3 regions of the Citrobacter sp. GW821-FHT02E08 genome follow, and region 1 is predicted to be linked to each of the others. Evidence: predicted binding sites of a transcription regulator. Region 1 holds the regulator's gene; each other region holds the start of a gene.

Region 1 (2,206 bases):
GTTTGCTGTTTCCGCATGCCTGACTGATCTGCTATGATTGCCCTTATCCGTGGGCAATACGCCACCACCATTTCAATAAGTTTCAAGAGGTTATTTTACTCATGGCAATCACTGGCATCTTTTTCGGCAGCGACACCGGTAATACCGAAAATATCGCAAAAATGATTCAAAAACAGCTTGGTAAAGACGTTGCCGATGTTCATGACATTGCGAAAAGCAGTAAAGAAGACCTGGAAGGGTATGACATTCTGCTGTTAGGTATTCCGACCTGGTACTACGGTGAAGCACAGTGCGACTGGGATGACTTCTTCCCTACCCTCGAAGACATTGATTTCAATGGTAAACTGGTGGCTCTGTTTGGTTGCGGCGATCAGGAAGACTACGCAGAATACTTCTGCGATGCGCTGGGCACCATCCGCGACATTATCGAACCGCGCGGCGCAACCATCGTAGGCCACTGGCCAACTGCAGGCTATCACTTCGAAGCCTCTAAAGGTCTTGCTGATGACGATCATTTTGTCGGTCTGGCTATCGACGAAGACCGTCAGCCGGAATTGACCGCTGAGCGCGTTGAAAAATGGGTTAAACAGATTTCTGCCGAACTTCATCTCGACGAAATCATCAACGCCTGATTTCGTGCGGCGCAGAAACCATCTGCGCCGCATCAATAAATAAAATCAATCAAAATAATTGCTACAAATTTGTAACTTTCCTGCCCATCCCTGTACAATGTTCGGGTGTTATTCTGGTATTGCACAGTGTGATTGTTGGCAGTACCACGTTTTGATTAATAATATTTGCCCGAGGCTTGCAGTTTTCATTTAGACATGGCAGTTCTATAATGATACGCATTCTCTCAAGTGCAATTTCTGTCACTTCTTTAATGAAGTGAATCGTTTAGTAACAGGACAGATTCCGCATGACTGACAACAATACCGCATTAAAGAAGGCTGGCCTGAAAGTAACGCTTCCTCGTTTAAAAATTCTGGAAGTTCTTCAGGGACCGGATAACCATCACGTCAGTGCGGAAGATTTGTATAAACGTCTGATCGACATGGGTGAAGAAATTGGTCTGGCGACCGTGTATCGCGTGCTGAACCAGTTCGATGACGCCGGTATCGTGACCCGCCACAATTTTGAAGGCGGTAAGTCCGTTTTTGAGCTGACTCAACAGCATCATCATGATCATCTTATTTGCCTCGATTGTGGCAAAGTGATTGAGTTCAGCGATGATTCTATCGAAGCGCGTCAACGTGAAATTGCGACTAAGCATGGTATTCGTTTAACCAACCATAGCCTCTATCTTTACGGTCACTGCGCTGAAGGCGATTGCCGCGAAGACGAACACGCGCACGACGCAAAGTAATATGCCCCCAAAGAGCCAACCACGCGGTTGGCTTTTTTATGCCCATAAAAAAGACCCGCTATCAAAGCAGGTCTTTTTCCCCTTCCGGTAAGTACATTTACTGTACTGTGTTTTTACTGCGAATTTCTTTCCAGATTTTGTCACAATCGGCTTGTACCGCCTGACCATTGCCCGTACGTGTCGCCTGAATACATTGCTGGTAATCCAGTACCCGCACGCTCTCTTCGTTAGCAAACTGCTTATGCTGGTCTTCTTTTTTCAGCACATTTAATACGCTTTGGCAGGCTTCGATTTTTTCCGGTGAACCTTGCGCGGTGTTAATACATGCGCTGTATGCCTCTTTAAGGCGGCTATCTTCCTTAGGTGCAGGAGATTGCGAGCAGGCCACCAGACCTGACGCCATAATGGCGATGAGTAACATTTTTTTCATACAACGGTCCTCAACGATGCGGCAGAGAAATACCCTGCCGCGACTGGCATCAGAAAATAGTGAATGGGGCGATAACCATGAACTTCACGTCACGCTCATCCTGGAAGATGTTGCCATAACCACCGCTCCAGCTCGGGATATTGGAGTGGTTGTCATACTCGGTGAAGTGCAGTTTAAACATGGTGCCTTTGGCACGTCCTTCCTGCATGGTATAAACCGCATCAAGACTGTAGGAGGATTCTTCGATGGTTTTGTTTTTGTCGTAGAACGCATCCGGGTTGCTCTGCCAGGTAGCCGGTTTGGCATCCCAGGCGTAGACGTACGACGCACCCAGCGCCATACCTGGCAGATTCCAGTTCTTCAGGTCATACATCGCGCCGAAGAAGACCGCTTTTTCGCCGTTGGCGTTA
Region 2 (2,206 bases), on a different contig from region 1:
TAAGTGTTCCGCTGAAATCCACCACGCCTTCCGGGCGAATAGCGGCAATGTGCTCAGGTTGATTCGCCAGAATCAAGGATTCAAAACCACCCCATGAGTAGGCCATGCTGAACAGGCTGAAGTTGTCGAGGTAGGCTGACATCTCGTCATTATTAAGCTTTTTATTCAGAACAAATGAAAACAAACCGCTGCTGCCGGTAAAATCGCGCTTCCAGAATTCATGGCCTTTACTGCCGGGGAGCGCAGGATGGTTGACGCGCGTGACTTGCGGGTGGTTTGCCAGCCATTCAGCCACTTTCAGGCTGCTTTCATGATGCTGACGCAGGCGCACGCCCAATGTACGTAAACCACGGCTGGTCATGTACGCCGTGTCGGCATCCAGCATTTGTCCCATCAGATAGGCATTCTCACGCAGTTGCTCCCAGCAGCGGGCGTTGGAAACCGCCGTGCCGACCATCGCGTCAGAGTGTCCAATCAGATATTTTGTCCCTGCCTGAATAGAGATATCGATTCCAAAATCCAGCGCTTTAAATAGCACCCCGGCGGCCCAGGTGTTATCAATCATGATAATCGCATCAGGCGCAACTCGTCTGACGGCTTCAACAATCGCTGGGATGTCATGGACTTCCATTGTGATGGAGCCCGGGGATTCCAGGAAAACGATTCGGGTGTTGGGCTGAATGTGTTTTATGATATCGGCGCCGATCATGGGGTCGAACCAGCCGGTGGTCACGCCGAGTTTGGCGAGAATTTTGGTGCAGAAATCCTGGCTTGGCTCGTAGGCTGTGTTGGTCATCAGCACGTGATCGCCCTGTTCGACGAAAGCCAAAATGGTGTTGGCGACGGCCGCCGCGCCACAGGGGAACAAGGCGCATCCGACGCCGCCCTCCAGTTCGCACATTGCTTCCTGGAGAGAGAAATGGGTCAACGTTCCGCGACGGCCATAGAAAAGCTCGCCGTTGGCGCGGTTGTGGGTGGCGTGTTTTTTCGCTTCAACGGTTTCGAACACCAGTGAAGAAGCGCGTTGAATCACGCTGTTTACCGATCCCAGGGTGTACTTTTTACTGCGCCCTGCATTCACAAATTGGGTATCAAGGTGTTTTTTTGCCATGTCGCACGACCTGTTTTTTTATACGTCTGGATGTCTAAACTAACATGAATGCTGCACCACGCATCCAGAGGAATCTCGATAAAGCAGAAAATTTTATCAAAATAACCTCTCGTGACTTTTTTACTGCGTAAGCGCAAGGAAAAGAAACCAAAGGTGCGGCAATATGTAAATAGTAATGAGAACGACTATCAATTCGACGTCGTTTTGATATTATTGCGCTCAGATTTTGTGATTTGCGTCCTGGAGATACAGAGTGGGTAATAATTTGATGCAGACGGATCTTTCCGTCTGGGGTATGTATCAGCACGCCGACATTGTGGTCAAGTGCGTGATGATTGGTCTGATTCTGGCGTCAGTGGTCACCTGGGCTATCTTCTTCAGCAAAAGCGTTGAGCATTTCACGCAGAAGCGCCGACTCAAGCGTGAGCAGGAGCAGCTGGCTGAAGCCCGTTCTTTGGATCAGGCAAGCGATATCGCTTCTGAATTTGACGAAAAAAGTTATAGCGCTATGTTGATTAACGAAGCGCAAAACGAACTGGAACTGTCAGAAGGCAGTGAAGATAACGAAGGTATTAAAGAGCGTACAGGGTTCCGTCTGGAACGCCGCGTCGCAGCCGTGGGTCGTCATATGGGACGGGGTAACGGCTATCTGGCGACTATCGGTGCGATCTCTCCTTTTGTGGGTCTGTTCGGTACGGTATGGGGCATCATGAACAGCTTCATCGGTATCGCGCAAACGCAAACCACTAACCTTGCCGTCGTGGCGCCGGGTATCGCAGAAGCGCTATTGGCGACGGCGATTGGCTTGGTTGCGGCTATTCCTGCGGTGGTTATCTACAACGTCTTTGCTCGCCAGATTGGTAGCTATAAAGCGATGCTGGGCGACGTGGCGGCACAGGTGTTGTTGCTGCAAAGCCGTGATCTGGATTTGAACGCGAGTGTCTCCGCTCAGCCGGTACGTGCCGCGCAGAAATTACGTGTAGGATAATGTTTCATGGCAATGCGTCTTAACGAAAACCTGGACGATAACGGTGAAATGCATGAAATCAACGTGACGCCGTTTATCGACGTTATGCTGGTTCTGCTGATCATCTT
Region 3 (2,206 bases), on a different contig from region 1:
CTTTTGCTGCCCGCACGTTTGTCCGCTGCCCTATGGGGAGCCGTAGCGGGGTATGTCCTGTTCGCTCTTCTGTACTGGGGTTATCGTCTGGCTTACCGACAAGAAGGGTTGGGCTATGGCGATGTGAAGTTTCTTGCCGCCCTGGGCGCATGGCATGAATGGCAGTCATTACCCATGCTGGTGTTTATTGCCGCTTTTTTGGCCTGCGCCGCGGTGGGGACGGATTACTTCAGGTATGGTAGGGCGGTATTAAAAAACCCGCTGCCTTTTGGGCCATACATGGCGGCTGCGGGTTTTATCATAGGATGGAAAACACTGATGCCGGAGAGTTAGTCTACGACTTTAATTTGTGATTGCAGATAATTTTGCAAGCCAAGTTTCGAAATTAAATCCAGCTCGGTTTCCAGCCAGTCGATGTGCCCTTCTTCATCGGCAAGAATTTCAATCATCATATCCCTGCTGACATAATCATGGACGGTATCTGCGTAAGCGATAGCTTCACGTAGATCTTTTGCGCCTTCAAGTTCAAGCCGAAGGTCGGATTGCAGCATCTCTTCGACATCTTCACCAATGCCTAGCTTGCCAAGATCCTGCAAATTTGGAATGCCCTCCAAAAACAAGATACGCTCGATGTACTTATCAGCGTGCTTCATCTCATCAATGGACTCATGGTATTCGACATCATTGAGGCGAATCAGGCCCCAATTTTTAAACATACGAGCATGGAGAAAATACTGGTTGATCGCGACAAGCTCATTACCCAATAGTTTATTGAGATAACTTATGATTTTAACATCACCTTTCATTTTATAGTCCCTCCGCTTCCACTCTTTGAAGAGTAGATGGGGCTACAGGGATGTCAAAAAAAAGAATGTGACTCAGGCGATCTCTTTAAATTCCGGTATCTGTGTCAATTCGTCCTGCATCACTTCACGAGCAGCCCGAACACACTTACCACATTGATTTCCAATAGCAATAAACTTACGCAATTGTTGAAAAGATTGTGGATGAAACTGACGTACCGCCTGACGGATTTTTTTATCACTGACACCATTACACAAACAAACGTACATGATCGCTCCCGTTCAATTTCTGCGCAAAGTGTAAATGAGAATAGTTATGATTACAATAGCACAAATATATAGACGCAGCCGGAGAGCAATAAAAAATGCGAATAAATATGACAGGCTAAATGCCAGGCAGCAAAAAGGGCGCCGTAGCGCCCTTTTTAAGCTCAAAACTAATTATTAAATAATTAGCTCATTACTTTAGCAACAACGCCCGCGCCAACGGTACGGCCGCCTTCACGGATTGCGAAACGCAGACCGTCGTCCATCGCGATCGGGTGAATCAGGGTAACAACCATTTTGATGTTGTCGCCCGGCATTACCATCTCTACGCCTTCTGGCAGTTCGATGGTACCAGTCACGTCAGTAGTACGGAAGTAGAACTGCGGACGGTAGCCTTTGAAGAACGGAGTATGACGGCCGCCTTCGTCTTTGGACAGGATATAAACTTCAGATTCGAACTTGGTGTGCGGCTTGATGGAACCCGGCTTAGCCAGTACCTGACCACGTTCGATTTCTTCACGTTTGATACCACGCAGCAGAACACCAACGTTCTCACCAGCACGGCCTTCGTCCAGCAGTTTGCGGAACATTTCAACGCCAGTACAGGTAGACTTGGCAGTCTCTTTGATACCAACGATTTCAACTTCTTCACCAACTTTAACGATACCGCGCTCTACACGACCGGTAACAACGGTACCACGACCGGAGATGGAGAATACGTCTTCGATAGGCAGCAGGAACGGCTTGTCAATCGCACGCTCTGGTTCCGGGATGTAAGAATCCAGGAAGCCAGCCAGTTCGATGATTTTCGCTTCCCACTCTGCTTCGCCTTCCAGCGCTTTCAGAGCAGAACCACGAACGATCGGAGTGTCGTCGCCCGGGAAATCGTACTGAGACAGAAGTTCACGAACTTCCATTTCTACCAGTTCCAGCAGCTCTTCGTCATCAACCATGTCGCATTTGTTCAGGAACACGATGATGTACGGAACGCCTACCTGACGACCCAGCAGGATGTGCTCACGAGTCTGCGGCATCGGGCCGTCAGTCGCAGCAACAACCAGGATCGCGCCGTCCATCTGCGCAGCACCGGTGATCATGTTTTTAACATAGTCGGCGTGGCCCGGGCAGTCTACGTG

What was found. Region 1 encodes Fur, which represses iron uptake genes when iron is present. Its sites were predicted from a motif close to ATAATAATGAGAACNACTATCAA; they were not measured.
Region 2: a site for Fur is predicted at 1,281-1,303, ahead of exbB (tol-pal system-associated acyl-CoA thioesterase). Genes of this name have one in related genera too.
Region 3: a site for Fur is predicted at 1,108-1,130, ahead of bfd (bacterioferritin-associated ferredoxin). Genes of this name have one in related genera too.

Annotation. Positions count from the first base shown of each region.
Region 1 is NZ_JBWKVL010000002.1:61,208-63,413, forward strand. Features, by position in the region: gene fldA (flavodoxin FldA) at 102-632, shown strand; partial or broken gene AC07UY_RS02620 (fur leader peptide) at 842-927, shown strand; gene fur (ferric iron uptake transcriptional regulator) at 920-1,366, shown strand; gene AC07UY_RS02630 (ChiQ/YbfN family lipoprotein) at 1,464-1,796, opposite strand; gene chiP (chitoporin ChiP) at 1,846-2,206, opposite strand, start outside.
Region 2 is NZ_JBWKVL010000001.1:253,086-255,291, forward strand. Features, by position in the region: gene metC (cystathionine beta-lyase) at 1-1,111, opposite strand, end outside; gene exbB (tol-pal system-associated acyl-CoA thioesterase) at 1,365-2,099, shown strand; gene exbD (TonB system transport protein ExbD) at 2,106-2,206, shown strand, end outside.
Region 3 is NZ_JBWKVL010000003.1:412,643-414,848, reverse strand. Features, by position in the region: partial or broken gene AC07UY_RS06290 (prepilin peptidase) at 1-333, shown strand, start outside; gene bfr (bacterioferritin) at 330-806, opposite strand; gene bfd (bacterioferritin-associated ferredoxin) at 879-1,073, opposite strand; gene tuf (elongation factor Tu) at 1,256-2,206, opposite strand, start outside.